Regions from separate parts of the Rossellomorea oryzaecorticis genome, predicted to be linked through region 2. Evidence: predicted binding sites of a transcription regulator. Region 2 holds the regulator's gene; each other region holds the start of a gene.

Region 1 (7,693 bases), on a different contig from region 2:
CTCTAATGTAAGTTCAGCTCTATCTGCAATTTGGACCTTTAAAGAGTTGTAGATATCTGGAAGCTGCCCGCTGGCGAACTTGACATCAACAACTGGACCCATTACTTGAAGAACGTGTCCTTTGTTCATCTCTTTCCCTCCTAACTGGCTTTTAACAAAAACTTTATAAAAAATTGACGGTCATCACAGACCGAAGAAGTTCTATTCGAGTGCAGCTGCCCCGCCGACGATCTCAGTGATTTCCTGAGTGATCGCAGCCTGACGCGCACGGTTGTATTTCAGTGTAAGATTGCTGATGAGTTCCTTCGCATTATCTGTTGCGTTTCTCATCGCTGTCATACGAGCGGCATGCTCACTTGCTTTACCGTCAAGAAGTGCACCGTAAATCAAGCTTTCAGCGTATTGAGGAAGCAATACTTCAAGGATTTCTTCCGGAGACGGCTCGAATTCATAGGAAACAAGCTTGCCGGAAGTATTAAGATCCGTTAATGGAAGAACTTTTTTCTCCGTGACATCCTGCTGGATGGCACTTACATAGTGGTTGTAGAACAGGTAAAGTTCATCGTATGCCTCTGCAGAGAACATACCAACCGCTTTGTTAGCGATGTCTTTAACATCCGCGAAACTCGGCTGATCCGGAAGACCAACGACGGATTCGATGACATTAAAGCCTTTTTTACGGAAAAAGTCGGCTCCAACACGGCCAAGAGCGATAATGGCAAATTCATCATTCGAGCTGTGACGCTCTTTAATTCGATTGCTTACAGCACGGATTACGTTACTGTTATAAGCCCCCGCCAAACCGCGGTCTGAAGTGATTAACAGGTACCCGGTCTTTTTAACGGGGCGGGAGACTAGCATCGGATTCCTTACACCTTGACTACCTGCCGCAACGGACGTGACCACTTCCTGGATCTTGTTCATGTAAGGGACGAATGATTTCGCATTCGACTCAGCACGATTCAATTTGGAAGCAGATACCATTTCCATTGCTTTTGTGATCTGACTAGTCTTTTTGGTAGAAGTAATACGAGTTTGTATATCGCGTAACGATGCCACTGGTTCTCACCACCCTTTACATATTGTTAGACACAGGGGGGCGCGGCATTAACCGGTAATGCACGCGGCCCGGACCCCTGTGGTCGAAAGCCTGTTTTTTAAAAAAATGGCCTCTTATCCTTACTCGGATTTGATGAATGTCTTCTTGAATTCAGAGATCGCTGCAACCATTGCCTCGTCTTCAGGAAGACCTTTCGTCGTGCGGATTTGATCTAACAATTCTGCATGGTTGTGATCCAGCCAGCTTAGGAATTCACCTTCGAAACGACGAATGTCTGTTACTGGAATATCGTCTAAATGACCTTTAGTCAATGCATAAAGGATCATGACTTGTTTTTCGACTTTAAGCGGTTTGTTAAGATCCTGCTTCAGTACTTCTACTGTACGCGCACCACGATTTAATTTCGCTTGTGTCGCTGCGTCAAGATCTGATCCGAACTGAGCAAATGCTTCAAGCTCACGGTATGCTGCAAGGTCAAGACGCAGTGTACCGGAAACCTTCTTCATCGCTTTGATCTGTGCAGATCCCCCAACACGTGATACGGATAAACCTGCGTTGATCGCCGGACGTACACCGGAGAAGAACAGGTCAGACTGCAAGAAGATCTGTCCGTCTGTGATGGAGATAACGTTTGTTGGGATATAAGCGGAGATATCTCCTGCTTGTGTTTCTACGAATGGCAATGCTGTGATGGAACCGCCGCCTTTTGCATCACTCAATTTCGCTGCACGCTCAAGTAAACGGGAGTGCAAGTAGAATACGTCACCAGGGAATGCTTCACGGCCTGGAGGACGACGTAATAATAGGGAAAGCTCACGGTAAGCAGAAGCCTGCTTGGAAAGATCATCATAAACAACAAGAACGTGCTTGCCGTTATGCATGAACTCTTCACCCATTGTGATACCAGCGTAAGGTGCCAAGAATAGCATTGGAGCTGGTGATGCTGCAGATGCCGTTACAACGATTGTGTAATCAAGGGCACCGTGCTTACGCAATGTTTCAACTGCGTTACGTACAGTTGATTCTTTTTGTCCGATCGCAACATAGATACAGATCATGTCTTGATCTTTTTGGTTCAAGATGGAGTCGATCGCAACAGATGTTTTACCTGTTTGACGGTCTCCGATGATCAATTCACGTTGACCGCGGCCGATTGGCACTAGAGCGTCGATCGCCTTGATACCTGTTTGAAGCGGCTCGTGTACGGATTTACGATCCATAACACCAGGTGCTCCGCTTTCAATTGGACGTGTTTTAGTTGTTGCAATCGGGCCTAACCCGTCGACTGGTTGTCCAAGTGAGTTTACTACACGACCTACCAGTTCTTCTCCTACTGGAACTTCCATGATGCGTCCAGTACGACGAACCTCATCGCCTTCACGAATGTCACTGAATGGTCCGAGAATGATGATACCGACGTTGTTTTCTTCTAAGTTCTGTGCCATACCCATGACACCGTTAGAAAATTCAACAAGCTCTCCAGCCATGACATTGTCGAGGCCATGAGCACGAGCGATACCGTCACCGATTTGGATAACTGTACCTACGTCGCTTACTTTCATCTCAGACTGGTAGTTTTCAATTTGCTTTTTTATCAGCGCGCTGATTTCTTCCGCCTTGATGCTCATGAATTTCACCCCTCATTTATACGAAAGTTAACGAATTAGTTCACGCTCAAGACGAGTCAATTTACCTTGAAGGCTGCCATCATAAATACGGGTTCCGATTTGAACCTTGATGCCGCCCAGTAAATTTTCGTCTGTCACATTGGTAATTCTTAATGATTGTTTTCCGACTTTTTTAGCAAAAGAAGATGATAGTGCTGACTTCTCATCTTCTGACAATGGACGCACGGAGTACACAGTCGCATCTGCGATTCCGCGTGCTTCATTGGTTAATTCGATGTATGCCTCAACAAGACCTGTGATCTCGCCCGTACGGTGACGGTCCGTCATGATCATCAGAGTGTTTATGACAAACGGAGAAGCCGTTTGAAAAGCTTCCTGGATGATGGATTTCTTCTTCGCCAGCGTAAACTTCGGATTCTCGAAAAGAGCGTTAAGCTCCCTGTTCTCCAAGAAAACCGCTCTTACTGTACGCAGCTCCTCTTCGATCGCTTCAAGCTGATTATGTTCTTTGGCAATATCGAAAAGAGCTAACGCATAGCGCTTTGCAACTGTAGAGTAGCTCATCGCTCTTCCCCTACCTCTTGAATATAATCATTGATTAACTTCTGTTGATCGTCGGCAGAAAGTTCTTTCTCGATGACCTTAGAAGCAATAAGTACGGATAGTGATGCAACTTGTTTCTGAAGTGCCGCAACCGCTTGTTCTTTCTGCGTTTCGATCTCGCGCTTCGCAGATTCCTTCAAGCGTTCAGCTTCCTGGCGGGCAGAAGCGATGATTTCTTCACGCTGCTCCACGCCTTGCTTTTTAGAATTCTCGATCATAGCTTGAGCTTCTGTGCGTGCTTCTTTAAGAAGTTGACGCTGCTCCTCAAGAATCTTGTTTGCTTCTTCACGGCTTGCTTCAGCCGCTGTGATTTCACCGGCGATATGGTCTTCACGCTGCTGCATGATTCCCATTAACGGTCCCCAGGCAAATTTCTTAAGAAGCGCCATAAGGATAAGGAACATAATCAGCTGGAATACGATATCCCCACTGTTGAATTGTCCGCCGCCTGCACCTAAAACGAATGCGTTCGTTAACATACTCGATTCACTCCCTTCAAGAATCGATCGGATCTTATTTTTATAAAATGGAACAATCTATACTTACAAAAAAATTTTCAGTACACAGGAATGGCGAAGATAATCGTCAAGACGAAACTCCGCCATTTAACATTAAGCCGGTTCTATTAGCTTCCAAGAGCGATGAAGGCAATAACTACACCGATGATCGGAAGTGCCTCAACTAGTGCGATACCGATGAACATTGTTGTTTGAAGCGTACCTCTTAATTCCGGTTGACGTGCAATTCCTTCTACTGTACGACCTACGATAAGACCGTTACCAATACCAGCTCCTAGTGCTGCTAAACCAACTGCGATTGCTGCTGCGATAAGACTCATTCTAAAGTTCCTCCTTAATTTATAAGAAAATATTTTTTTATATATGTTTGTCCATTGGAATGAACAGGTATATATTAATGGTCATGACTAACTTTATGAGATAGATAGACCATCGTTAACATACAGAAAATGAAAGCCTGGATTGCCCCGATGAAAATCGAGAACCCTTGCCAAGCAAGCATTGGAGCGATGGCTCCGATTGTACCGCCGATACCGCCGTTAACGGCCATGCCTGCGATAAGTGCCAGCAGGATTTCACCGGCATAGATGTTCCCGTAAAGACGAAGACCCAATGTAAGAGTGTTTGCAAACTCCTCAATGACTTTCAACGGGAATAGCCACCACATAGGTGAGAAAAAGGTGTCCTTACCGTATGCACCGAACCCTTTCATCCTGATTCCATAGAAATGGGACAGCGCCACGATCATAACCGCCAGAGTCAATGTGACCGCCGGATCGGCTGTTGGTGATTTCCACCATAGTTCGTGATCATACACAACTGAGAACGGAAGACCCAGCATGTTTGATACAAAGATATACATAATGATTGTGAGCCCGAGGATATGAAAACGTCCACCCGTTTTCCAGTCCATGTTGCTCTTGATGATTCCTTTCACAAAGTCCATGACCCACTCGAAAAAGTTCTGCATCCCGGTAGGCTTCAGGGCTAAGCGTCGTGTCGAAATAACTGCGATGAGAAACACAATGGCAGATGCTATCGTGATCATCATCACGTTGGCCAGGTTGAACGTAAGGCCCATAAAATCGGCTAAAGGTGCTTCATGATTCAAAATACTTCACCTCTCTTCCCCGCTATTTGTTTATTTTGAAACTGCTGAAAAAATAATCTATCATAATGACAATATAAGCTGTCATTAATCCAATAATTAGACTTAGGAGATGAAACATTTCTGGATAGCGGGTCACGATGATCACGCCAAGGGCCGCTGCAGCCATCCGCGACGTCGTTCCGAGGGATCTCACTTTCTTCCCCTGGACCACTGCCTCGCCGAACTTGCTGACTCTCTTCGTCATGCCCCAGTGCATATACAGGCTCAAAGCCGTTCCTAGCGTCAACCCTAAAAATACTGATTTGTGGTCGGTAAATCCCCAACCCAGGACGTAAATAGCCAGCAAATAAATTATGTACTTCCGCTGTCTATTAAACATTTGATGGAGTTCCGGCATATCTTAATATTCTCCTAAGATAAATGTCGTAAGGTACGAAGCATCGCATAAATCCCCGTCGCTAACCCGAGAAGTAATCCGATGATTAAAAAGAGTGGTGCAGAGTCTGCTTGCTGGTCAATCCACCTGCCCAGAAAAATCCCCACTAATATGGAGCCGACAAGCTGCGACAAAATCGCTGAATAAATCGCCATCGCCTTATACGGGCTTTGATTTTTTTGACCCATTTCAACCCTTCCTATTCAAAAAGAAATTTGAACGTGAGGCAAGCTGTGTAAAATGGAAGGAAATCAGAGTTTACAAGGTTTCGAAAGTTGTGAAAACCTTATCATTTTACATCCTTTGTAAGCATACAATAGGGCATATTCTATGTCAATGCGTTCAAGTTAAAAAGTTCACAACCTTGCCACGTGTATGTCGAAAGTTCACATTTTTTACACATTTATCCGAAAAGCGGAGGCGGCTTGATCAGAGGCGTGTGGCATAAGGTGAACCGGATGGGAAGGCGTTCTTTGCCTTCATGTTCGGTTTGACTTATGACATGTGCCTCTAGCCGCCGGAGCTGGACACCCAGAAATGCGGAGGCGGCTCGTTCAGAGGCGTGTGGCATAAGGCGAATCGGGCTGGAAGGCGTTCTTTGCCTTCTGGTCCGGTTTGACTTATGACATGTGTCTCTAGCCGCCGGAGCTGGACACCCAGAAATGCGGAGGCGGCTCGTTCAGAGGCGGGTGGCATAAGACGAATCGGCCACGAAGGCGCTCTTTGCCTTCTTGGTCGGTTTGGCTTATGACATGTGCCTCTAAGCCCTGCAGCTGGACACCGCTTGGAAAAGCGGAGCTGGCCCAGTCAGGCAGATCCAGACACCGACAAAAAATGCGGGTTCCCCACGACATACCGTTCACCACATTATATGTAAAATTTAATCCCAGACACAGCTGAGCAAAAAACTTGACTCTCTTCTTCGCACATCTTCCATTATAAAGTAACCGCCACCCGCGAGAAACCCTGCATTTTAATGTAAATATATCCATATACCTATTGATACGCCTTTATCGCTGTATCGACTGCTGGTCACGCTGCCAGGGGTTCAGATTGCTTTGCCCAGATTAGAATGATTCTTATAAGATCATAAAATCGTGAAATGGATCATATATCGTTGGATGGCTCTCCTAACCATATCTAAAGTACACCCTACCCACCCCGTTCAAGCCGGTTCACACCAATGAAACTGTATTTTACACAAAAAATCTTTTAGACAAGCTGGATTTTTAAAAATATTTGATAGAAAGTTAACTTTTTATAAGAATCCCTTACTATATTTTCTTGCAAATAAGACAAAGCCCATCCCCCACTGCTTAATTGCAATGAGGAACGGGCTTTCAGATGGATTACTCCGGCTTAAACGATTTCGGACGCTCATCCAGCTGGCCGAATTGGTAGCGGATCGCCTGGGCAATTCGGTAGGATGCCTGTCCATCGCCGTATGGATTTGTCGCTTTGGACATTTCGCTGTGAGCCTGCTCGTCTGTCAGCAGCTCTTTTGCCAGCTTGTAGATGTTTTCTTCTTCGTTTCCTGCAAGCTTCAGTGTGCCGGCTTCGATTCCTTCCGGCCGTTCAGTCGTATCACGAAGGACAAGAACAGGAACACCAAGGGAAGGCGCCTCTTCCTGTACCCCGCCTGAATCAGTCAGGATCAAGTGAGCTCTTGACGCGAAGTTATGGAAATCAATGACGTCCAGTGGTTCGATCAAGTGGATGCGGCTGTCGTTGCCCAGCACTTCATCCGCCACTTCACGCACGGCAGGATTCAAGTGAACCGGATACACGACTTGAATATCATCATGTTCTTCCACTAAACGCTTGATTGCACGGAACATGTTCCTCATCGGCTGGCCGAGGTTTTCACGGCGGTGAGCAGTCAAGAGAACAAGGCGATCGTCTCCAAGCTTTTCAAGCACCTCATGCTTGTACTCGTCTTTAACCGTCGTTTTCAATGCATCGATTGCTGTATTCCCAGTGATGAAGATGCCATCTTCTTTCTTTCTTTCATTCAACAGGTTCTGAGCCGATTTATCCGTCGGGGCAAAATGAAGGTCCGCCATGACGCCAGTCAGCTGACGGTTCATTTCCTCTGGGAATGGAGAGTACTTATTCCACGTACGAAGACCCGCTTCGACGTGTCCGACTGAAATCTGGTTATAGAATGCTGCAAGACTTGCAACGAATGTAGTAGTCGTATCACCGTGCACAAGAACGATATCAGGCTTCGCTTCCTTCATGATCTTATCAAGGCCCTCAAGTCCGCGTGTTGTTACATCGATCAGCGTTTGGCGGTCTTTCATGATGTTCAAATCAAAATCAGGTGTGATATCAAAG
Region 2 (7,693 bases):
GCGAAGTTTGTTTACTACTAGTGTTGCAAGTGCTTCACCTTCAACATCCTCAGCAACGATCAACAATGGCTTGCCTTGTTGAACCACTTGCTCAAGAACAGGAAGTACTTCCTGGATGTTGCCGATTTTCTTATCCGTGATCAAGATGTATGGATTCTCAAGAACCGCTTCCATCTTGTCAGAGTCAGTTACCATGTATGGAGATGCATATCCGCGGTCGAATTGCATACCTTCCACTACATCAAGCTCAGTTGTGAACCCTTTGGATTCTTCGATCGTGATGACACCATCGTTACCAACGCGCTCCATTGCTTCAGCGATCAATTGACCGACTTCTTCGTCAGCAGCTGAAATCGCAGCAACCTGAGCGATTGAATCTTTGCCTTCGATCGGTTTTGAAATAGCTTTTAATTCTTCAACTGCAGTTTGAACCGCTTTTTCGATCCCTTTACGTACGCCTACAGGGTTAGCTCCCGCCGTTACGTTCTTAAGACCTTCACGGATCATTGCCTGTGCAAGAACCGTTGCAGTTGTTGTACCGTCACCGGCAATTTCGTTTGTTTTGCTAGCTACTTCAGCAACAAGTTTAGCACCCATGTTTTCGAATGCATCTTCAAGTTCGATTTCTTTAGCAATTGTTACACCGTCATTTGTGATAAGCGGTGAACCGTATTTCTTCTCAAGTACCACGTTGCGTCCTTTTGGTCCAAGAGTTACTTTTACTGCGTTTGCTAATTGATCTACCCCGCGAAGCATGGAACGGCGTGCTTCTTCGCTAAATTTAATATCCTTAGCCATATTCAAAGTCCTCCTCTTATTGTTTAAAGTATTGTTTTATTATCAGTTAGTTAATTATTCGCCAACAACAGCCAGAATGTCACTGTCACGAAGGATCAGATATTCTGTGCCTTGGTATTTCACTTCTGTACCAGCATATTTACTGAAGATGATTCGATCGCCGACAGACACTTCAAGAGCAACGCGCTCACCGCTGTCAAGAACGCGACCTGTACCTACAGCAACAACTTTACCTTCCTGCGGCTTTTCCTTTGCGGAGTCCGGAAGAACGATACCGCTTGCTGTTTTTTCTTCTGATTCGACTAGCTCGATAACGACGCGATCACCTAGTGGTTTTAACAAGTGAAACAACCTCCTTGAAATTATGTAAATAGTTTATTTATTAGCACTCGTTCGTCGCGAGTGCTAACACAATTATTATAATAATTAATTCGTTTTCATTTTGCAAGAGTCCTGCTTAAAATTTTTTTCGTCATTTTCCTCCTTTTTTCACACCTCTCTATACTATGTTGGGGTTTGTCTTTCTATTCCTGTCTCTTTTTTAAAACTGATCCTTTGAGTTATCCTCAAGCAATGTATGAAAGGTTAAATAGACCGTTCCTTTCCGCTGCAGGCACAAGATTCCCCGGGGAGGAAGTCGAGCCTCTAGCCGCCGGAGCTGGAAAAGTCTCGACTTTTCCTCTATATCCCGTCGGAGTCAAGTGCCTTCCGCTCCAATCCACTCTGTTTTTTACCTTATTCCAACTTGACTGCTTCTAAATACATATCAAAAGCTTATTCTTAACTAATATCAGCTGTTGGTTGGAGTGCAAGACGAAGACTCCTGCGGGAAAAGCGAGTTAGGTGAGACCCCGCAGGAGCTTTAGCGACGAGGAGGCTCACCAACCGCCCGCGGAAAGCGAAGTTTTGCACGGAAACCAACAGCGTGTTAAAGCAACTAACAACAAATAACCCTACCATTTGAACAGTCGAGCAATTATTAGTAGAATTGAACAAGATGACGATTAAAGGAGACGTAACGTTGAAAAAACATTTTGGATATATATTGATCGCGTATATTGTGATGCAGCTTTCGAGTATTGTCGGGGTCCCGCTCCTTTATAAGATCGGGACGGATGTGATGGGCGAGCCTGCAGACCAGGTGAAGCAGCTTGTACCGGGTTACTGGCTAGTGATCAGCTTTACACTGACCTTGATTGTCGTTTGGAGCATCCTGCGGAAGAGTGAAACAAGCACCCGGCTTGAAAGAAGTGCTCCCCTCAATGCCGGCAGTTCGATCGGCTGGGCGATTGCAGGGATATTCATCGCTTTCTTCGCACAGTCCATTGCGATTCAGATTGAGTATGCACTCGGCATTAAGATGGGCTCGGAAAATACGCAGATGATTATCGGGATCATTGAAAAGGTTCCCGTTTCGATGCTTGTTGCCGCCGTGATTGGACCGATCCTTGAGGAGATCGTGTTCAGGAAAATCATTTTCGGCGTCCTGTATGAAAAGATGCATTTCTTCTTTGCAGCATTGATCAGTTCCGTCATTTTTGCCCTTGCGCATTTTGAACCGGAACATGTCATCCTGTATTCGGCCATGGGATTCACTTTTGCGTTTCTATATGTAAGGACAAAGAGAATACTCGTGCCAATTTTTGCTCATGTCGCGATGAATACATCTGTCGTGCTGATACAATCTATCTATAAGGACGATATTCAGAAGATCATGAAAGAAGCAGAACAAATTCAAGGATTTATTGGAGGATTATTTTCATGAGAAGATCACCGCTTTTCTCTGGAGTGATCTATCTCCTGCTCGGAATACTTTTCACATACTTTGCAGTACAGAATGTAAGAGATGATGGTTGGGGATTTTTCACTTATATGCTGGTCTTTCTGGCCACCCTTGATTTCGGGTCTGGACTCAGGATGATCATGATTCATTTCAAGATCAAGAAACAAATCAATAATAAAAAATAAGGATTGATCCCCGCGGGGATCAATCCTTATTTATATCTTCATATTGTTCGATTTCAAGCTTCTGTTCCGCTTCCAGTACCTTTTTATATCCGATCTTTGAAATCCAGATGCTGATTTCATAAAGGATGAATAAAGGCACGGTCACCATCAAGTGAGAGATGATGTCCGGCGGCGTGATGAAGGCTGCAATGATGAAAAGCGCAAAGTAAGCGACCTTCCTTGCTTTTGCCATCACCATAGGGGTGATGATCCCAAGCCTTGTCAAAAACAGCATCACGACCGGCAGCTGAAATAAAAAGCCGAATGGAATCGTTATTTGAAATAAGAAATGAAAGTACTCATTGATACCGATGACCTGCTGAATCTCGAGATTCTCAGATAGTCCCATCATGAACTTCACCACATAAGGAAACAGGATGAAGTACGAAAAGGACAACCCTGCAAGAAATAGAAGGACCGACACCGGTATGTAGCTGAGCGTTACCTTTCTTTCCCGTTCATAAAGACCGGGTGAAACAAATGACCATACCTGATAAAGGATGACCGGCGACGTGATGAGCACGGCGATGAAGATGATCATCTCCATGTAAATTTTAAGCGGATCTGTCACCCTGAATGCATTCATGGTCATCTCTTTTGCTTCATCGGCATGCTGTAAATATGTGATCAGCGGACCTGCAAGGAAGAAGCCTGCGATGACCGCCAACAAGAAGAAAACGACTACAATCATGAGTCGTTTTTGCAATTCTCCTATATGCTCATACAATGTCATTTCTTTCTGACTTTGACTCATGGCGTTCATCCTACTCTATTACTTAGCATCTTTTGATTTATCGTCATCATCTGCTAAGCCTTTTGTTGCATTTTTGAACTCACGTAAAGTATTTCCGAATGCTTTTCCGAGTTCCGGCAATTTCTTAGGGCCAAAAATCAGTAAAGCAACAATAGCGATTAATACGAGGCTACCTGGACCTGGCATAATGAGACACCTCCTCTTTTACATCTCTATCATATCGTAAATCATATGAAATGGCTATTCCGATATGATTCCATCTTGTGACATTTCCGTGTCATCCTCTGAATAATGTTTCAAAAAGTATACCAGTGACTGCAGTTCCACTGCCAAATCAATATGATGGATGCGGATATGATCCGGCACCGTCAGCCTTGCCGGTGTAAAGTTCAGGATCCCCTTGATCTTTGAGGATACCAGCCGGTCTGTGATGTTCTGAGCAGAAGAAGCCGGCACTGTCAGGATCGCCACTTCAATATTCTGATCTTCGAGCTTCTCTTCAAGGTCATCCAGGTGATAGACCGGAACATCGCCGACCTGTGTCCCAACTTTGGACTCATCCACTTCGAACGCCATCTCGATCTTCGTATTATTGTTTTTTATAAAATTATAATTGAGAAAGGCGGTACCCAGATTCCCGACCCCGATCAGCACAACCTTTGTCAGTGCATCCTGATCAAGCGTCTTTCTGAAAAAAGAGAGAAGATAGTTTACATTATATCCATAACCCTTTTTCCCTAATGCACCGAAATAGGAAAAGTCCCTGCGGATCGTGGCAGAATCAACCTTCACTGCTTCACTCAATTCCTTGGAAGACACCCTCTGCTTACCCGATGAGTATAAATTCTTGATGAAACGGTAATAAAGCGGCAGCCGCTTCGCCGTTGCCTGTGGAATTTTCGTTGTATCCTGATTCATTTCGTATTCCCCCACATCTATTCAAAACCTCGTTACGTTGGACACCCGCCAGTCTGTGAACGCTTCCAAAATAACAATTAATCTTTTTCTCACGCTCTCCTACCCATCATACACTATATTCTATCCTATATGTGTGAAGATTAATAGTCATTCCTGGACATGTATCATTGCCGTTCTCCTCACAAATACGGTACACTAGCACTATGAAACAGAGGTGAAACGTCATGATTCTACTACAAGTGAATCAACTTAGCAAAAACTTTGGTGCAGATAATATCTTATCGAACATCAAACTTGAAATACAGACAAGGGACAGGGTTGCACTCGTCGGCCGCAACGGCGCCGGGAAGTCCACTCTTTTAAAAATAATCGCCGGCCAGCTTTCATATGATGACGGTGAAATCACCAAGCCAAAAGGCGTATCGATCGGTTATCTCGCCCAGAATACGGGCCTTGAATCCGAGCTTTCGATCTGGGAGGAAATGCTGACTGTCTTCGAAGATCTGCGAGCTCAGGAAAAACAGCTCCGTGTTCTTGAAACAAAAATGGCAGATCCGTCCGTTTATGAAAACGAGGAGCTGTATCAGCGGGTTCTGAAAGAATACGATGAGCTTCAGGTCAGCTTCAAAGAATCAGGGGGCTACCAATATGAAGCGGATATCAGATCCGTCCTTCACGGATTGAACTTTGCCGACTTCGACTATGATACTAAAATCTCCACGCTGAGCGGAGGACAGAAAACCCGTCTAGCACTAGGGAAGCTGCTCCTGACAAAGCCGGATATCCTGATCCTCGATGAGCCGACCAACCATCTGGATATCGAAACCCTCTCCTGGCTGGAGACTTACCTTCAGAGCTATGAAGGGGCTGTCCTGATCGTTTCCCATGACCGTTATTTCCTGGACAGCGTCGTCAACCAGGTCTACGAAATCTCGCGCAGGCGGAGCAGGAAGTACATCGGGAACTACAGCAAGTATCTTCAGCAGAAAGCGGAAGAATACGAAAAAGATGTCAAACTCTATGAGCGCCAGCAGCAGGAAGTCGCAAAGCTCGAAGACTTCATCCAGCGCAACATCGCCCGTGCCTCCACGACCAAGATGGCTCAGAGCCGCCGAAAGAAACTCGAGCGCATGGATTTGATGGACAAGCCGCTCGGTGATGAGAAATCTGCCACCTTCTCATTCGATATCGATCGCCAAAGCGGAAACGATGTGCTCAAAGTGAATGACCTGTCGATTGGATACGAAGCTCAGGACATCATCTCGAGCCACATCGACTTCTCCGTAAAAAAAGGAGACAGCATCGCTCTCGTGGGACCGAATGGAATCGGTAAATCCACCCTGCTGAAGACACTTGTGGATAAACTCAAGCCGTTAGCGGGAGACTTCAAGTTCGGATCGAACGTCTCAATTAGCTACTACGATCAGGAGCAGGCCGACCTTTCATCGAATAAAACTGTTCTCAATGAACTTTGGGATGAATATCCGATGAAAAACGAGAAGGAAATCCGGACTGTACTCGGAAACTTCCTGTTTTCAGGGGAAGATGTGCTGAAACCTGTCTCGACTTTGAGCGGAGGCGAAAAAGCAAGATTAGCACTTTCAAAACTGATGATGGAAAAAGGCAATGTCCTCATCCTTGATGAGCCGACGAACCACCTGGATCTCGACAGCAAAGAAGTACTTGAAAATGCCCTGATCGGTTATCCCGGAACGATTCTTTTTGTTTCACATGACCGTTACTTCATCAACCGGATCGCCACCAAAGTGCTTGAACTCTCGAAAAATGGTTCCACCGAGTACCTCGGCGATTATAACTATTATGTAGAGAAGCTCCAGGAACAGGAAGAACTTGCGGCTCTGGAACAAATAGAAAAAGGGCAGCCTGCACCTGGTGCGGCCACCCAGCAAAAGCAAAATCATAAAATTGACAAAGAGGCTAAGAAACTCGAACGTCAGCGCCGTAGAAGAGTCGAGGAAATCGAGACACGGATGGAAGAACTTGAAACAGTCATTGCAGAACAAGAAGAATTGCTGTGTGACCCCGTCATCTTCCAGGACCACGAAAAAGTCCAGGAGATCAACGACAAGTTGAACTCTTCCAAGGAGGAACTCGATGAGCTCCTTGAAGAATGGACTGAACTCGAGGAACTTCTCCAAGAAGAACAGTAATCCACAGGTTTGAGTGAATTCACATCACTCAAACCTTCTTTATTCCACATGGATATCCACATGTCGAATGTTGACGAAACGTTGTTCTTAGAAGTTTTCCACATTATCCACAGATAAATCCACAGTTATACACAATTCTACATTGAATTACCCATATCTTTTTCACAAGGTGTTCACATCTTATCCCAAGTTATTAACAAATTATCCACAGACTGTTGATAAAACGTATGTTCCCTAAAAAAAAGCCCCGACAAGGTGGATGCACCCCATCGAAGCTTTACCAAATCAAAAATCCTCAATATCCAAACCAGGATTGGCGTTCATCGCCATATCCCCTCTTTTGCCTTGCTCAAACAATACAGTACCTGCGGCAGCAATCATCGCGGCATTATCTGTACACAGGGATAACGGTGGAATGACAAGCTCTGGATCCAGTTCCTTGAACGCTTCTTCCAAAGCAGCCCTCAGCCCTTTATTGGCAGCCACTCCTCCTGCCAGCAGCAGTTGTTCCACTTTATACTCATTCACAGCCCTTACCGTTTTTGTAACCAGTACATCGATTACACTGGCCTGGAAGCTTGCGGCAAGATCTTGTGGATAAATGGTCTTGCCTTTTTGCTTTGCATTATGAAGCGTATTGATAACGGCAGATTTCAACCCGCTGAAACTGAAATCATATGACCCTTCTTCGAGCCATGCACGCGGAAGGTCAAGCACCGGCTCCCCTTCATGGGCCAGACGGTCGATATGAGGACCTCCCGGATATGGAAGGCTCAACGTTCTTGCCACCTTATCGTAAGCCTCTCCTGCCGCATCATCGCGCGTTTCGCCGATGACCTCGAAAGAACCGTGCTCCTTCATCAGCACGAGCTCTGTATGTCCCCCTGAAACGACAAGCGACAACAGTGGGAACTTCATTTCTTCCACCAAACGGTTTGCGTAGATATGCCCCGCGATATGATGGACGCCGACCAGCGGCTTGTTATGAGCAAATGCAAGAGCCTTTGCAGCATTCACCCCGATGAGCAATGCCCCCACTAAACCG
Region 3 (7,693 bases), on a different contig from region 2:
GGTCCTCGCTCTTTGTAACGATACCGATCGAAATAATTGCCTGATCAGGGTCTACATAGATTGTATGCTCCCCGGTGACCCTGATTGTTCCTGATCTGTTTTCTGCACCTGTTCGAAAATAAGAAGGGTACGAGTACATCGTCATCGCCTACACACATGTGAAGGACTGGATGTTATCCAAGTCAATTCCGAAGTACACCCATCTCCATCCGATCCATCTCCATCCTGCAATGGATCGCCGGCCGATAAATACAGGATAAAACCAGAATTGATCTCTTCGCAGCCAAATATACGTGTAGCGGAACAGGCAGCGCCGGATTGCACCGGGATCTACAGCCCACACGCTCGGCCCGCCCTGCGCTGCAGTCATCTGCGGTGTGAAGTTCGGCGGAGGTCCCGGCGGAGGCTGCTGACTCCCCTGATTCCCCCCGCCCGGCGCTCCTCCTGGCGGCGGTGCGCTTGGCGGACCGCCAGGGAAACCGCTGCCGGGGCTTCCTCCTGGAAAACCGGGGAATCCAGGGAATAGTTGTCTATCGTCGTACATGGAAAAACCTCCTCATAAACGGATTCACCATAGTCTATGAGGAGGATATCTGGGCGTGCGTGTCTATCAGTTACCGGGAAGGGATCTCTTTTCAGCTAAAAGCTGTCTCCATAACCTTTTTTAATGTCCCTGATGAGTGTTCGAATTGCTGCCGTTCTTTTTCATTCAGCGGAAGCTCTACCACTTTACGGACCCCTTCACGGTTGATGATCGCCGGGACACCGATATAAACGTCATCCTGGCCGTATTCTCCCTGGAGAAGGGATGAAACGGTGAGGATGCTGTTCTCATTATTGAAAATTGCCCGGGTGATGCGGGCAAGTCCCATCGCGATTCCGTAATAAGTTGCACCTTTCCGTTCAATGATGTGATAAGCTGCATCCCTTACATTGAGGAAAATTTCATCTAACTTATTTTGGATATCCTCATTCTCCATATCAATCAATTCGCTTAAATGGCTTGCACCGATTGTAGTATGGCTCCATACCGGAAATTCTGTATCGCCGTGTTCACCCATAATATATGCATGAATATTCCGGGTGTCGATGTCAAAGTGTTCCCCGACCAGGTAGCGGAGCCTGGCCGTATCCAGAATTGTCCCGGAACCGATGACCCTTTCTTTCGGAAGTCCGGAGAATTTCCAGGTTGCATAAGTAAGGATATCGACAGGGTTTGTGGCAACAAGGAAAATCCCGTTAAATCCGCTCGCCATTACCTGATCCACGATCCCTTTAAAAATCTTTATGTTTTTCTCTACTAAATCAAGGCGGGTTTCACCAGGCTTTTGATTCGCTCCCGCCGTGATCACCACAAGGTCCGCGTCCTGACAATCACTGTAATCACCGGCGTGGATCTTCATAGGGGACTCGAATGCAAGACCGTGATTAAGATCGCGGGCGTCCCCGTCCGCTTTATCCTTATTCATATCGATTAACACGAGTTCATGGGCAATCCCCTGATTCAATAGGGCAAAAGCATAGCTTGAGCCGACAAATCCAGTGCCGATAAGGGCCACCTTGTTTGTACATTTGATTGTCATTCTTCATCACACACCTAACGTTTAGGAAGTTTTAAATAATTTGATTGGGAATTAAATATTTGTGAATCATTTCACAAACTAATGATAACATGAAAGTCTACCATATTCTACTTCTAACCAATGAAGAAAATACTTAAACAGAAGAAAACAATGAACCTTTCACACGATTGTCAAAAAATGCAGTCTGAAGGATTTCTGCCTCTGTTCAGTGAATATATACATGAAGAAAGAGGTGTCAGTAATGGAACGAACCAATGGCCGCATTAAAATCCGCCCCATTAAAGAAGAAGATAAATATATCATAAAGAAATGGCTGTCCGATCCTGAGGTGCTTCAATTTTATGAGGGAAGGGACCGTCCTTTTACCCTGGAAATGGTTGAAGAGAAATTTATGAAAGGGAGCCCACCCGTATCCAGATGCATCGTGACTTTTGAAGACCGGGAGATAGGGTATCTTCAATATTATCCCATAGATGAGGAAGAGCAAGATAAATATGGATACAGCCAATCACAGGAGGTCATTTACGGGACCGATCAGTTCATCGGTGAATTCGCCCTATGGAATCAGGGTATCGGAACGTTGATGATCAATGAGGTGAAAAAATACCTGATTGAAACAAAAGGTGCCGACCGCCTCGTCATGGACCCAATGGTTTGGAATGAACGTGCCATAAAATGCTACGAAAAATGCGGCTACAGAAAAGTTAAGATCCTGCCGCAAAATGAACTTCATGAAGGAGACTGGCATGATGCCTGGCTCGTCGAGTATAGGCCGGAGAAGAAAAAGATATGGGCTGAATCGGTTGAAGAGAGGATAAAACAAGGTATCAAACTTAGGGATGGGGGGAATATCCAGGCTTCGATAGAGCTTTTTAAAATGTTGATAGAGAAAGAACCTCGTAATGCCGGCATTCATTATCAATGTGCCTGGAGCCATGATGCCCTCGGAAAGGAAAGAGAGGCAATCCCATATTATGAAAAAGCTATAACGCTCGGTTTAAATGAAAGCGAACTCCAGGGGGCATACCTGGGGCTCGGCAGCACCTACCGTACATTGGGCGAATATGAACATGCAAAACAGGTTCTATTGAATGGGATGGAAAGGTTCCCGGATCACAATGCCCTCAAACTCTTTTACAGTATGACATTACACAATACTAACGAGCATAGTGAGGCTATGGGAATTCTACTGAACTTATTGGCAGAAACCTCTGCAGACAAAACCATTCAGTCTTACCGGAAAGCGATTGAATTTTATGCCGGGCAGCTCGATAGGGTATGGGAACAGTAAAAAGATGAAACCTTTCTTCTTTGATTTCGTATTATTTACTAACAATGATAGGAGGGGTCTTCTTGGGGCTGACTTTAATACTAGTTATCACCGGTACCATGCTCGGCTTTACGGTTTACCTGATTAATAAATCTTATCTAAGATGGCTTCACGGCAATAAGGGGCTGGATCTTCATAGTAAAGAAGTAGAATGCCCCAATTGCCGCAGACTGACGAAACGGCAGAAGAGAGCTCAGGAGTGCTCACATTGTTATACAAGTTTCTAAGAAAAGAAGTGAAAACATGCCAACCACCATCTATTTTGTCCGACACGCCCATTCTGTCTATACCCCGGAGGAGCTGGAGAGGCCGCTCTCCGAAAGAGGAAAACGCGATGCAGCCCGGGTTACGGGCATCCTGAAAGACAAGAATCTCCATGCGGTCTGTTCAAGCCCATATAAAAGGGCCATTGAAACAGTAGAGGGCACAGCCTCCTTTTTCAATAAAAAAATCGATATCTATGAAGATTTGAAAGAAAGACAGCTTTCCGGTGAACCAGTGGAAGACTTTTCGCAGGCCATCCTGAAAGTGTGGAAGGAACCTGAATTTTCTTTCCCCGGGGGTGAATCCAACAGAGAAGCCCAGAAAAGGGGTATACAAGATTTCCTTGAAATCTTGGAAAGATATGAAGGCAAAAACGTAGCAATCGGCACACACGGCAACATCATGGTCCTCATCATGAACCACTTCGATCCTCAATATGACATTGAATTCTGGCAGAAGCTTGAAATGCCTGATATCTATAAACTTACCTTTGAAGGAAAATCTCTGCTCGGAGTGGAAAGAGTGCTGGATTAAAAGGCAAGCTGAAGACAAATAAAGAAGCCGATACAAAAGCGTTTCTTATCAAAGTAAAACCCGAACTAATATACCTATTAGCAGGTAATTTAGTTCGGGTTTTTTAGATTTTTACAGCGTTTGATTGGAGTGCAAGACGTAGACTCCTTGCAGAGCTTTAAAAAGTATTAATCGCGATTCTATTTAATGCGGCAGGAACGCCAATTGATAGAAAAATAATACCGCAAAGATATATACAAGCGGATGTACCTGCCTCCATTGTCCTTTAACCACTTTCAACAGTGGATAGGAGATGAATCCAAGCGCAATCCCAGTCGCGATGCTTGATGTCAGAGGCATGCTCAGGATGATCAGGAAAGCAGGGAACGCTTCGTCCAGCTCATCCCATTTAATATGGGAGATGCTTCCCATCATCAAACTTCCGACAATGATGAGAGCAGGGGCCGTAATGGCCGATATCCCGGAAACCGCGCTTACGAGCGGGCCGAAGAAGGCGGAAACAATGAATAGAATCGATACCGTCAGCGTCGTCAACCCTGTCCGTCCTCCTGCGGAAACACCGGCGGAAGACTCGATATAAGCTGAAGTCGGACTTGTACCGAACATGGCCCCGATCGTCGTTGCCACAGAGTCTGCAAGCAGTGCTTCACGCGCCCTTGGCAATTGATTGCCCTTCATCAGACCAGCCTGCTGGGCAACCCCGATCATCGTGCCGGTCGTATCAAATATGGTCACAAGCAGGAAGGAGAATACGACTGCATACAAACCGTATTGAACCACATCTGCAAAAGCGGTGACCGGATTGCTGATGATCAGTCCTTCCGGAAGATGAGGGATGGCGAAGATCCCTTTGTCAAAAGAAAGGTCACCTGTGAAATAGGCAATGAAAGCTGTCACAATCATTCCGATGAATAGTGCTCCATGTACGTTCAGCACCATAAGCACAAGCGTCACAGCCAATCCTGCAAGGGCAAGGAGCGCAGAATGTGAATGCAGATCCCCGAGCTTTACTAAATTGGTAGGATGAGCTTCGATCAGTCCAGTCAGTCTTAAGCCGATGAAGGCGATGAACAGGCCGATACCAGCGGTGATCCCGTGTTTCAGATTCTGGGGGATCGCCTCGATTAATTTAGCACGGAATGGCGTCAATGAAAGAATGACAAATACGATACCTGCTACAAATACGGCAGAAAATGCTACCACATAAGAAATATCGGCATTGGCTCCGACAACCGAATAAGTGAAGTAAGCATTCAATCCCATACCCGGAGCAATCGCAATCGGATAGTTTGCAAATAACGCCATCCACAGCGTACCTGCGACAGCTGAAATAATCGTAGCCAGGAATACCTGATCAAACGGTACACCGGCATCTGCCAGGATGATCGGATTGACGATCACGATATATACCATGGTCAAGAACGTTGTCAAACCCGCCAATATTTCTGTTTTAGGGGTAGTGCCGTTCTCTTGTAATTTAAACATGTAAAAACCTCCATAAAAACGAACATTAAAAACACACAAATAATATAATATTCGGTATTAGGGTGAAATTCAATAGTTTAACTAAAAAAGAATAAAAAAATTATTTTGAAACCCCTTCCAAATAGATGGCTTTTTCGATAAGATGGTCTCAATTACAGAGATTAATTTGAAGGGAAAGGAGCGGTGTTAACGTGTATATGAAACTGCAAAACAAACCGATCTCCGAACAGATCGACCACATCACACGATCACTAGTCGCTCTTGAAAGTTATAATGGTACAGCCGGCGAAAGCAGGAAAGCTCATTATATATATGAAATTATCCGGTCATTTCCTTATTTCCAGAAGCATCCTGATAAAGTCTGGATGCAAAAGGTCCCCAATGACGGAATCGGCAGGCAGAATGTCTTTGCGCTCCTAGAAGGGGAATCGGCAAAAACTTTATTATTCCATGCACATTATGACACAGTCGGCACGGATGATTACGGTGCCCTGCAGGACATGGCCCATGATCCCGATTTCCTCCAGAAATTCTTTATGGACTATGAAGGGGAAGACATAGTGAGGGAAGATGCCCGTTCGGGCAATTGGCTGTTCGGAAGGGGATCGCTTGATATGCAAAGCGGGATTGCCGTCCACCTGGCCAATCTGCTTTATTTTTCCGAACAAAAGGAGCTCCCTAAGGGAAATCTTCTGTTCCTGTTCAATGGGGATGAGGAAAGTGAGCATGCAGGACTGATTGCAGCCTTGTCCGAACTCGACAGGCTGAAAGGAGAAGGCTTCGACTATCTGGCGGCCGTCAATACCGATTTCATTTCACCTATTTATGATGGGGATTGCAAGAGATATATATACACCGGGGCGGCGGGTAAATTTCTGCCGGGCTTCTACATCTATGGAAGGGAAGCGCATGTCGGTGACGTATTGACGTCGATCGACCCGACGGCAATCGCTTCTAAAATCAATTTGGAAATTAATCAGAATCTTGATTTCGTAGAGAAAATTCCGGGTGAATTCACCCTCCCGCCGTCCTGTCTGTATTTTAAAGACGATAAGACGGCATATAATGTGCAGACACCGCTGAGTACATCGATTTATTTCAATTACTTTGTTTATGAAAAAACGGCCAGGGACGTTTTATACGTTATGAAAAAAGCAGCCATAAAAGCGGTGGAACAGCTTGAAATGAAGAGCAGGGAACAGTACGAGCACTACCGTACCTATCACGGTTTTCCTGAAAGAGAGCTGTCCTGGCATGTGGATGTTCTGACGCTGAGGGAATATATTTTCTGGTTGAAGGAGCGGGGGCTTGATCCGGATCCCGTCATGGAGGAAGTTTTTCGCAGGCATGAAGGGGTGGATCGACGGACGATTGCTTACAAAATGGTTGAAGCGCTTCAGCTTCTCGACCCGGACCGGACACCGAGAGTCATCATTTTCTTCGCTCCGCCATTTCTGCCGCATAACTATTTAAATGAAGAAAATGAGTACGGTAAGAAAGTGAAGGATATCCTGGAGGGCTGTCTGAATCAAATTTCACATGAGACAGGGGAAGAATTCGTAGTAAAACGCTTTTTCCCTTATCTTGCAGACGGCAGTTTTCTCTCCCTGCACGAGGAGGATGAAGATATAGAGGTCATCACGAAGAATCTGCCGATGATTGACGATCTCTATCCTGTCCCGATCGAAACAATCAGGAAGCTGAACATTCCTTCCATCAATATCGGCGTCTATGGTAAAGACGGTCATCAGTGGACGGAACGTGTCTATAAACCATACACTTTCTCCGTGCTGCCGGAGATCATCCAGAGAGTAACAAAGGATTTATTGAATATATAAAAAAGAGCCGCATCGCTGCCATAGCAATGCGGCTTTGTCTTTTATTCCGCCCAATCGATCAGGTTGCGGATATCCAGCCGGTCTGTTTTTCTTGCTTCCTTCAGAGGTTTGCCGATCGTGATCAGCATGATGGGCAAGTAGCGATCGGAAACGTTGAATTCAGATACGAGAGCAGATGGGTTGAAGCCCCCGATCGGGCAAGTGTCCCAGCCTTTTGCCTTTGCTGCAAGCATCAACTGCATGGCTGCAAGTGAAGCATTGCTGAACGCAGCGTCCCTTGGATAAAGGTCACGGCTGTATGCTCCTTTGATCTGCTTGGAGAGGATCTCCTTCAATTCTGGTTTCATTTCTCCTTTTTCAACCGAAGGATCAAGGACCGGATCAATCTTTTTATCTGCCTCAAGATCGCCTAGTACTGCGACAACTGCCGAAGCATCAACGACCTGCTGCTGATTGTACGCAATCGGAAGCAGGCGCTCCTGAACCTCTTTGCGATCGAACACAAGAAACTGCCAATGTTGAAGATTCCATGCTGACGGTGCTTTTCCCGCAACCTGAAGAATCTCTACCAATTCTTCACGGGGAATCTCAACTTCAGGGTTATACACTTTCGTAGAGCGGCGTTCTTCTGCCACCTGAAAGAAATCTGTCATGATCAT

Evidence for each region. The regulator Rex, encoded in region 2, represses fermentation and respiration genes when NADH is low (regulators of the CRP and FNR family bind a similar motif). The targets are predictions, from matches to a motif close to TTGTGAAATATTTCACAA.
Region 1: a site for Rex is predicted at 5,701-5,718, ahead of ACKA06_RS13100 (AtpZ/AtpI family protein). Genes of this name have one in related genera too.
Region 3: a site for Rex is predicted at 1,643-1,660, ahead of ACKA06_RS07260 (L-lactate dehydrogenase). Genes of this name have one in related genera too.

Annotation. Positions count from the first base shown of each region.
Region 1 is NZ_JBJOSA010000010.1:84,208-91,900, reverse strand. It holds gene atpD (F0F1 ATP synthase subunit beta) at 1-129, opposite strand, end outside; gene ACKA06_RS13135 (F0F1 ATP synthase subunit gamma) at 202-1,059, opposite strand; gene atpA (F0F1 ATP synthase subunit alpha) at 1,180-2,688, opposite strand; gene ACKA06_RS13125 (F0F1 ATP synthase subunit delta) at 2,716-3,252, opposite strand; gene ACKA06_RS13120 (F0F1 ATP synthase subunit B) at 3,249-3,770, opposite strand; gene atpE (F0F1 ATP synthase subunit C) at 3,917-4,129, opposite strand; gene atpB (F0F1 ATP synthase subunit A) at 4,204-4,920, opposite strand; gene ACKA06_RS13105 (ATP synthase subunit I) at 4,943-5,317, opposite strand; gene ACKA06_RS13100 (AtpZ/AtpI family protein) at 5,332-5,544, opposite strand; gene wecB (non-hydrolyzing UDP-N-acetylglucosamine 2-epimerase) at 6,706-7,693, opposite strand, start outside.
Region 2 is NZ_JBJOSA010000023.1:2,453-10,145, reverse strand. It holds gene groL (chaperonin GroEL) at 1-798, opposite strand, end outside; gene groES (co-chaperone GroES) at 853-1,140, opposite strand; gene ACKA06_RS18685 (CPBP family intramembrane glutamic endopeptidase) at 1,820-2,563, shown strand; gene ACKA06_RS18680 (YdiK family protein) at 2,560-2,766, shown strand; gene tatC (twin-arginine translocase subunit TatC) at 2,786-3,559, opposite strand; gene ACKA06_RS18670 (twin-arginine translocase TatA/TatE family subunit) at 3,578-3,745, opposite strand; gene ACKA06_RS18665 (redox-sensing transcriptional repressor Rex) at 3,800-4,477, opposite strand; gene ACKA06_RS18660 (ABC-F family ATP-binding cassette domain-containing protein) at 4,702-6,648, shown strand; gene tsaD (tRNA (adenosine(37)-N6)-threonylcarbamoyltransferase complex transferase subunit TsaD) at 6,934-7,693, opposite strand, start outside.
Region 3 is NZ_JBJOSA010000004.1:239,501-247,193, reverse strand. It holds gene ACKA06_RS07270 (SIMPL domain-containing protein) at 1-145, opposite strand, end outside; gene ACKA06_RS07265 (collagen-like protein) at 149-544, opposite strand; gene ACKA06_RS07260 (L-lactate dehydrogenase) at 636-1,583, opposite strand; gene ACKA06_RS07255 (tetratricopeptide repeat protein) at 1,825-2,874, shown strand; gene ACKA06_RS07250 (DUF2614 family zinc ribbon-containing protein) at 2,937-3,140, shown strand; gene ACKA06_RS07245 (histidine phosphatase family protein) at 3,157-3,711, shown strand; gene ACKA06_RS07240 (NCS2 family permease) at 3,895-5,196, opposite strand; gene ACKA06_RS07235 (M20/M25/M40 family metallo-hydrolase) at 5,394-7,034, shown strand; gene ACKA06_RS07230 (nitroreductase family protein) at 7,076-7,693, opposite strand.